Regions from separate parts of the Pseudomonas sp. FW305-3-2-15-C-LB1 genome, predicted to be linked through region 1. Evidence: riboswitches for the same ligand, from Rfam matches in the RefSeq annotation. Region 1 holds a riboswitch; the other holds the start of a gene.

What was found. A riboswitch is a leader RNA that binds a small molecule or an ion and turns the genes downstream of it on or off. The one in region 1 is predicted to bind cobalamin.
Positions count from the first base shown of each region.
Region 2: it holds a riboswitch for cobalamin, as region 1 does, so the genes downstream of both, AC3WP7_RS03940 (ABC transporter substrate-binding protein) here and cobO (cob(I)yrinic acid a,c-diamide adenosyltransferase) in region 1, are expected to answer to the same signal.

Region 1 covers NZ_JBYSZX010000002.1:342,905-347,112, forward strand. The annotation lists gene AC3WP7_RS05390 (cobyrinic acid a,c-diamide synthase CobB) at 1-1,074, opposite strand, end outside; gene cobO (cob(I)yrinic acid a,c-diamide adenosyltransferase) at 1,071-1,682, opposite strand; cobalamin riboswitch at 1,762-2,008, opposite strand; gene AC3WP7_RS05400 (C40 family peptidase) at 2,113-2,652, opposite strand; gene AC3WP7_RS05405 (C40 family peptidase) at 2,797-3,426, opposite strand; gene hda (DnaA regulatory inactivator Hda) at 3,636-4,208, opposite strand, start outside.
Region 2 covers NZ_JBYSZX010000002.1:8,498-12,705, reverse strand. The annotation lists gene AC3WP7_RS03945 (FecCD family ABC transporter permease) at 1-598, opposite strand, end outside; gene AC3WP7_RS03940 (ABC transporter substrate-binding protein) at 595-1,605, opposite strand; cobalamin riboswitch at 1,708-1,902, opposite strand; gene AC3WP7_RS03935 (DNA/RNA non-specific endonuclease) at 1,939-2,865, opposite strand; gene AC3WP7_RS03930 (M4 family metallopeptidase) at 2,996-4,057, shown strand; gene AC3WP7_RS03925 (protealysin inhibitor emfourin) at 4,072-4,208, shown strand, end outside.

The sequences.
Region 1 (4,208 bases):
GGCCGCCAGTTTCTTTTGCATCACCGCGTCGCCCTGCAACAGGCCGAGCAGTTCAGCGCGGATGCCGTCGACATCGGTCAGCGAGTCCAGCAGGTAGAGCATGCCGCCGCATTCGGCAAGCAAGGGTTTGCCGACCGCGTGGTGAGCGCGAATGGCGTCGAGCATCGGGATGTTTTCCGACAGCGCCTGGTGGTGCAATTCCGGGTAACCGCCGGGCAGGTAGAGGCTGTCGGCATCAGGCAATTGGCGATCGTGAATCGGCGAGAAAAACGTCAGCTCAGCGCCCATTGCGCGCAGCAGGTCGAGACTCGCGCCGTAGGTAAAGGCGAAGGCCTCATCGCGGGCCACGGCAATGCGCACGCCCTTGAGCAACGGCTCAGCCTCGATCACTTGGGGCGCAGCGAACGTCACCGGCGGCGCCAAGGCGACTTCGCAACTGCTGCCCAACGCTTGGGCGGCGGCGTCCAGGCGTACATCGAGGTCATTCAGTTCGCTCGCTTGCACCAGGCCGAGGTGGCGACTGGGCAGTTCGATACCGGTCTCGCGTGACAATGCGCCATACCAGCGCAGGCCCTCGGTGAGGCTGCCTTCGAGCAGTTGCGCATGACGCAGGGTGCCGACACGGTTGGCCAATACACCGGCGAATGGCAGATCCGGCTGATAGCGCGCCAGGCCCAATGCCAACGCGCCGAAGGTCTGCGCCATGGCCGTGCCGTCGATCACCCCCAGCACCGGCACGCCGAAGTGTCGCGCCAGGTCGGCGCTGGAGGGTGTGCCGTCGAACAGGCCCATCACGCCTTCGATCAGGATCAGGTCTGCCTCCCCCGCCGCTTCCCACAGCAAACGACGACTTTCCTGCTCGCCCACCATCCACATATCCAACTGATACACCGGCGCACCGCTGGCGCGTTCGTGGATCATCGGGTCGAGAAAGTCCGGGCCGCATTTGAACACGCGCACCTTGCGCCCCAGGTTGCGGTGCAAACGGGCGAGCGCGGCGGTGACGGTGGTTTTGCCCTGGCCGGACGCCGGAGCGGCGATCAAAACGGCAGGGCAATGACGGGGCTGATTCAAAGTTCGACGCCCTTCTGTGCCTTGATACCGGCCTGGAACGCGTGCTTGAGCATGCCCATTTCGGTGACGGTGTCGCCCATTTCGATCAACTCGGGCTTGGCGCCACGGCCGGTGACCACCACGTGTTGCATCGGTGGACGGGCTTGCAGGTCGCTGAGGACCTGGTCCAGGTCGAGGTAGCCGTGCTTGAGCGCGATGTTCAGTTCGTCCAGCACCACCAGGCCGATGGAGGGGTCCTGCAGCAATTCGCGGGAGACTGCCCAGGCGGCCTCGGCGGCGGCGATGTCGCGCTGGCGGTCCTGGGTTTCCCAGGTGAAGCCTTCGCCCATTACATGGAAGCGCACTTGCTCGGGGAAGCGACGGAAGAACAATTCTTCTCCAGTGCTGTTGCGCCCCTTGATGAACTGCACCACACCGCACTGCATGCCGTGGCCCATGGCACGGGCCAACATGCCGAACGCGGAGCTGCTTTTACCTTTGCCGTTGCCGGTCAGCACCAGCAGCAGACCGCATTCGTTGGGGGAGTTGGCGATGCGCTCGTCGATCACGGCTTTTTTGCGCAGCATGCGCGCCAGGTGGCGTTCGTCGCGGTCGGGGGAATCGGTCATGGCAGCTCTCCGTTGGGGCTGGACAAAAACGGCGGGCAGGAAAAAAGAAAAGCAGACAGCCAAGCATCGCCCACCGTGATGCTGTTGGATGTTGCAGGCCGGTCTCCGGGCTCATGAGTGGCGTGCTGGCTGAAGGCAGGCCAACGCTGCGCCTTCCCATATCGCAGGCGATACAGTGGCAAAAGGCAGCGTCTTGACTCATTTACCGTTGCGGGGGCAGCGCCGGAATCGCGGCGGCACTGTGTAGAAGTGCGCTCACTCACCGGCTTCCCTGTTTCACTCTGTCGACCCGTGGGTCACAGAGCACCTGGAACAAGCGGCGAAGGGTAGTAGGTTGGGGGTGGAGCGTCAATTAAAGCAACTTGAAGTCGACACAAAACAACTGTGGGAGGGGGCTTGCCCCCTCCCACATTTCGATTCGAGTCTGGCGCTAAGGATTGCGTGCCAGGTTGCCCGGCAAAACGCGCTTGGCGCTCAAATAGGCATTCTGCCAATAGGCCTTGGACAACGTGTCCAGCTTCACCGTACCGCCGGTTTGTGGCGCATGCACAAAGCGCCCTTCACCCACGTAGATTCCGGCGTGGCTGACCTGGGAACCGCCACCGGTGGCGAAGAACAGCAGGTCGCCGGTCTGCAGGTTCTGCTCGCTGACGTCCTGCGCGCGCATTACGATCAACTCGCGGGTGGTACGCGGCAGGGAAATCCCGGCGGCATCGCGGAAGACAAACCCGATCAGGCCGCTGCAATCAAACCCGGAGTCCGGCGTGTTGCCGCCCCAACGGTAAGGCGTGCCGACCAGGCCCAGCGCGCGGAAGAGTACGTCTTCAGCTGCGGGCGAGAAATTCTGGGTGGAATAGTTGAACACCGGCTTGGGCTTCACCGCTACGGGAGCGGGCGGCGGTGTGCGGCTTGCGCAGGCGCTGAGGAGCGCGGCGCAAACAATGAGAATCAGGCGGGCCGAGGTCGACATGTGCAGAACAATCCTGGTCTGGATGCGGCTTTCGCTGCCGAACGCTGAAAACCAGAACGCGCAAGCAAAGCTCGCGCGAACGGATTACAACAATGTCCAGGGATTCTAGCGCTTACACGTCAAACTTCAAGTATCACTTTAAGTTTACTTGCTAGCGGTAACCGTCGTCGGGGCCATGGCGAGTGCGCGCTTGGCTTCGATGAAGGTTTTGCTCCAGTAGCTGTCACCCAGGTTATCGACCCGGACACCGCCACTGCGACGGCTGCTGGAGTGGATAAACTGGTTATCGCCCAGGTAGATACCGGCGTGGCTCACACGACCACGGCCTGCCGTACTGAAGAAAAGCAGATCGCCAGGCTTGAGGTTGTTGCGTGCGACCAACGGTGCATTCACGTTGATCATTTCGCGGGTGGAGCGCGGCAGATTCATGCCGGCCTCTTCACGAAACAGGTAGCCGATGAAACCGCTGCAGTCGAAACCGGCTTCAGAGGTACCACCGAAACGGTAACGGGTACCGATCAGGGACATGCCGCGTTCGAGGATGCTGTCGGCCAGGACTGGAAGCTGATAAGGCTTGTTGCCGGCGAAGTCGGCCAGTTCCTTTTCCGTTGCGACTTCTTCCTCATAAACAGAGGCAGATTGTGCAGCAACGAATTTTGCCTGATTTTGAACCTGTGGTTTCTGCTGATCGACCACCTGCTGAGGGTGGGAGGCGCAACCAAACAACAGGGTAACGAGTGCGAGGGGCACGAGGGGTGCGAAGCGATTTAGCATGGGCACGACCGTGGCTGATATGTAAAGAAGTCGAGACTATGCCTTCTATCACATCGATTTGCAAATTCAATCGTGCTCTATGTGACTTCGCGATTGGACTATGACATCTAAGCCGTAATTCCATTTATCGGTTCGAATGCGATGCCCAGCCGGCAGAAACGCAGGTTTTCTGGCGCCCGTAAAATGGCGAACCGCGTAAATTCAATGAGTTACCAGCCCAACGTTTCCTTGAGAAAAGGGATCGTCAATTTTCTTTGAGCCTGCAAGGACGCCTGATCGAGCTGCTCGAGCAAATCGAACAGCGCACTCATGCTGCGGGTGCCTCGAGTAAGGATAAAGTGCCCGACTTCGTCGGTGAGGTGCAGGCCGCGACGGGAGGCCCGCAATTGCAGGGCACGCAATTTGTCTTCGTCGGACAGCGGGCGCATCTGGAAGATCAGCGCCAGGGTCATGCGCGACTTGAGGTCGGCCAGCTTGATCGGCAACTCGCGTGGCGAAGTCGACGCGGCAATCAGCAGGCGCCGACCGCTGTCACGCAAGCGATTGAACAGGTGAAACAGCGCTTCTTCCCAATCCGCCTTGCCGGCGATCGCCTGCAAGTCATCCAGGCACACCAGTTCGTATTGCTCAAGGTGATCGAAGATGCCGATACCGCGATCCATCAACTCGGCCAACGGCAGGTACACCGCCGGTTCGCCCATCTGCTCGAACCGCAGGCACGCAGCCTGCAACAGGTGGGTACGCCCTACGCCGTGCTTGCCCCACAGATAGATCAGGCTTTC
Region 2 (4,208 bases), 330 kb from region 1:
CCGCCAGCCACACCGAGGGCCAACGCACGCCGCTTAGATTGCCGAGCAGCCAGAACAGGATGCCGCGCGCCTGTTCGGAGCTGGCCGACTTTGTGATCAGGAACGCGGTGAGCGCATTGAACAATTGCGAGCCGGCAATACCGGCGAGGATGATCTGGCCGGTGCCACTGACCGAACCGCTGGCCCGCGCCAACAGGATCACCAGGGCAAACGCCGCCATCGCGCCGATAAACGCGCCCGCCGACAACGACACCAAGCCGCCGCCCACACCCATCAACGCCACCAGCACCGCACCGGTCGAAGCGCCGGCGCTGATGCCCAGCAGGTAGGGATCGGCCAGCGGGTTGCGCAACAGCGATTGCAAAATCACCCCGCAGGTGGCCAGCCCGGCACCGCAGGCGGCGGCGACCAGGGCGCGGGTGAGGCGGTAGTTCCACACCACGCCTTCATCGATGGGGTCGAGCACGTAGCCGGCGCCCCACAGTTTGTTGGCGAGTACCTGGAGCACCACCTGTGGCGAGATGGCGGTTTCACCAATGGCCACGCCGGCGAGGACGGCAACCAGGAGCAGGGCCAGGGCGAGCAGGGTGCGCATCATTTTGGCAGGTCGTAGCCGTCGATGGCCGTGGCCAGTTGTTCAAGGCCGTCGAACATGCGGATGCTGGCCTGCAACGCCAGGGCGTCGAGGATGATGATGCGGTTGTTTTTCACCGCGTCCATGTTGCGCGTTACCGGGTCGCTGCGCAGGAAGGCGAGTTTCTTTTCATGGTCGTCGGCCGGGTAGCGGCGGCGGTCCATGCGCGCGATGACGAGGAAGGTCGGGTTGGCCTTGGCGATGGTTTCCCAACCCACGGCGGGCCACTCTTCATCGGACTGCACCACGTTGGAAAGGCCCAGGGTTTGCAGCATGAATTCGGGGATGCCTTTGTGGCCGGCCACGTATGGATCGCTGGCCATCTCGGCACTGGAGAACCACACCAGCGCGCTGGCCTGCTTGAGGCCTTTGCCCTGCACGGTGGCGACGGATTTGGCCAGGCGCGCCTTGAGCTCGTCGTTCAGCTGCTGGCCGCGCTCCTGCACGTCGAAGATCTGCGCCAGTTGGCGGATGCTTTTATAGATGGTCTCGATGCGAAACGGCTCCAGCCGTGTGCCGTCGGCGCCCACCAGGTTGTCCTTGCCTTCGCAGTCGGAGGGCAGCAGGTAGGTGGGGATCTTCAGTTCATGGAACTGCTCGCGGGTACCGACCACGCCTTGCGCGCCGACCACCCATTCCAGCTCGGCGGCCACCAGTTGCGGGCGCTTGGCGATCACGGCTTCGAAGCTCGGTTCGTTGTTGGCCAGGCGCTCGATTTTATCGTTCTGTGCCTTGTACTGCGGCAACACACTGTTGAACCACAGCGAGGTGCCGACCACTTTATCGGCCACGCCCAGGGCATACAGCATCTCGGTGGCGGCCTGGCCGATGGTCACGCTGCGGGCGGGAGCTTGCGCAAAGGTGATCTGGCTGCCGCAGTTTTCCACCGTCAGCGGGTAGTGAGTGGGCGCGGCTTGGGCCAGGGCACAGAAGCCAACGCCTGTGAGCAGGGCGGTAACGCGTGGCAGCATGGGGCGATCTCCGAGTGAAGCGTACGTGCCATTCGGAAATTCACTCTCGGGCTCCGGGGGAGCGACAGGCAAGAATGTCCTTCCCGGACACCCCGCCGGTTAGTGATTGAGCTTGGGCCGGCAGGTCTCCTGACTGATGCGTCGTCGCCAGGCTCCAGCCTTCCCGGACGAGGTCCAGTGGCATCGAGGAGCAGGCTCGGCATCTACAGTTGCGGGGGCAGTTCCGGTTGGCGCGGGTGTACCGCGCCTCGGATTCCCTATTAGTCCCGTTTGGGAACCGGCGCGGTATGGTAGTTGATTAAGGCGGGGCGACATAGCCCACGGCGTGCCCGGTCAGAGACGAATGTCCTCGGGCCCCTGGATCAGCGCTTCGATGCGCGTGCCGGTGGCGCGTTCTTCGTTGCTGAAGCCGTCGTAGTCGGCCAGGTTGCCGAAGCGGATGCCGGTCAGGCGCTCGATCTGGATCACGCTGCGCTGGTAGGTGCGCAGCTGGCCGAACACTAGCTCCAATTGGCCCAGTTCGCGGCTCTGATCGATCATGTAGGCGCTGGCCGAAGGCTTGCCGTCATCGCTCAGGTAGGCGACCACCTTCCAGAACGCCTTGGGGATCTGCACGCCCCGGTAAATGCGGTCGTCGTCAGCGAACACCGGGCCGCTGAACACCGTGGCCCGGGCTTTCCAGCGTTGGGTGTTGTCGAGGATGTAGTCTTCGAGTTCCAGCCAGGTCTTCTGGTTGAACCCGCTCATCTGCGGCGAGCAGTTGGTGAAGTGGAAAGTGTCGAGGTTGGCGGTTTGCGCCACGTCGCCCCAATTGGGGTCCTGGCGGCGCACCAGGTGGCCGCGGTCCAGGCCATTGCCGGCGTAGAGCGCTTCGCCGACTTGGGCGTCGACCGGCAGGCGGCCATCGTAGGCCCAGGTGTCGTTGCTGCGGATGATGTCCACATGCTGGCCGCCGTCGATGTTGACGCCCACATACAGCGCGAGGCGCTTGGCGCGTGACATCGTTATGGAGAAGTGCGTGTAGTCCAGGCGCTTCTGGGCATCGCTCGCCAACGCTTCTTCCAGCGTGGGCCAGGGCACCCCGAAGCTGCCGAGAAAGTCCTCCGCGTAGCCACGCCGGTCCTTCAAGTCTTTGGCCGGCGTGACGCGGGGTGTCGCTGCGCGTGCCTCCAGCAGCGTGGGGCTCGGCGCGATCAATGGGCGCAGGTCGGCAAGCCGGGGGCGGTAGGCAAGGTCGATTTTGGCTTTACGTGCGGGCATCGGTCAGTCCTCCTTGGATAAACACGACTGCAACATAGATTAATGACAATTGATCATACGCACTAACCCCTGGGGGCTATCCTCAAACGGTCATCCGGACGTTCAGCACACGCCAACAAGGAGCCAGCCCATGTGTGATCGCCATTACCGTAACCCGATTTTCTGCCTGATCCCGCCCTATATGCTCGACCAGATCGCGCGTAACGGTGACAAAGCGCAACGGGATGTCGCGCTGCGTACCCGCGCCAAGGACAGCACCTTCCGCTCGCTGCGCATGGTCGCGGTGCCCGCCAAGGGCCCGGCGCACCTGGCGCTGGCCATGGGCGCCGACAAACGACGCTCGATCTACAGCGCCGAGGGCAGCGACAGCCTGCCGGGCAAACTCATCCGTGGCGAAGGCCAGCCCGTCAGTGGCGACGCGGCGGTGGACGAGGCCTATGATGGGCTGGGTGCCACCTTCGACTTTTTCGATCAGGTCTTTGACCGCAACTCCATCGACGATGCCGGCATGGCCCTGGACGCTACCGTGCACTTTGGCCAGAACTACAACAATGCGTTCTGGAACTCGACCCAGATGGTGTTCGGGGATGGGGACGGCGAGCTGTTCAACCGCTTCACGGTCGCCCTCGACGTGATTGGCCATGAGCTGGCCCACGGTGTGACCGAGGATGAGGCCAAGCTGATGTATTTCAATCAGTCCGGCGCGTTGAACGAGTCGCTGTCGGACGTGTTCGGTTCGTTGATCAAGCAATATTCGTTGAAACAAAAGGCCGAGGACGCCGATTGGCTGATCGGCAAAGGGTTGTTTACCAAGAAGATCAAAGGCACCGCGCTGCGCTCGATGAAAGCCCCCGGCACCGCGTTTGACGACAAGCTGCTGGGCAAGGACCCTCAGCCCGGGCACATGGATGATTTTGTGCAGACCTACGAGGACAATGGCGGGGTGCATATCAATTCCGGTATTCCCAACCATGCGTTTTACCAGGTGGCGACGAAAATCGGCGGGTTTGCCTGGGAACGTGCCGGGCGCATCTGGTACGACGCGTTGCGTGATGCGCGGTTGCGGCCGAACTCAGGGTTTTTGCGCTTTGCACGCATTACCTACGATGTTGCCGGTCGCCTCTACGGCGCGAACAAGGATGAGCAGAAGGCGGTCAAGGAGGGCTGGAAGGCGGTCGGTATTTCAGTCTGACGTGAGGAGCAACCATGCAAATTTCGCTGAAGGAAAACGGCGGGCCTGCTTTTTTTCCGGGCCTGGCCAAGCCGCGTACGGTTGAGCTGGACAGCCTGCCCGAGCAGGACCAGCAGGAGTTGCGGCAGTTGGTCGAGGCGTGCGACTTCTT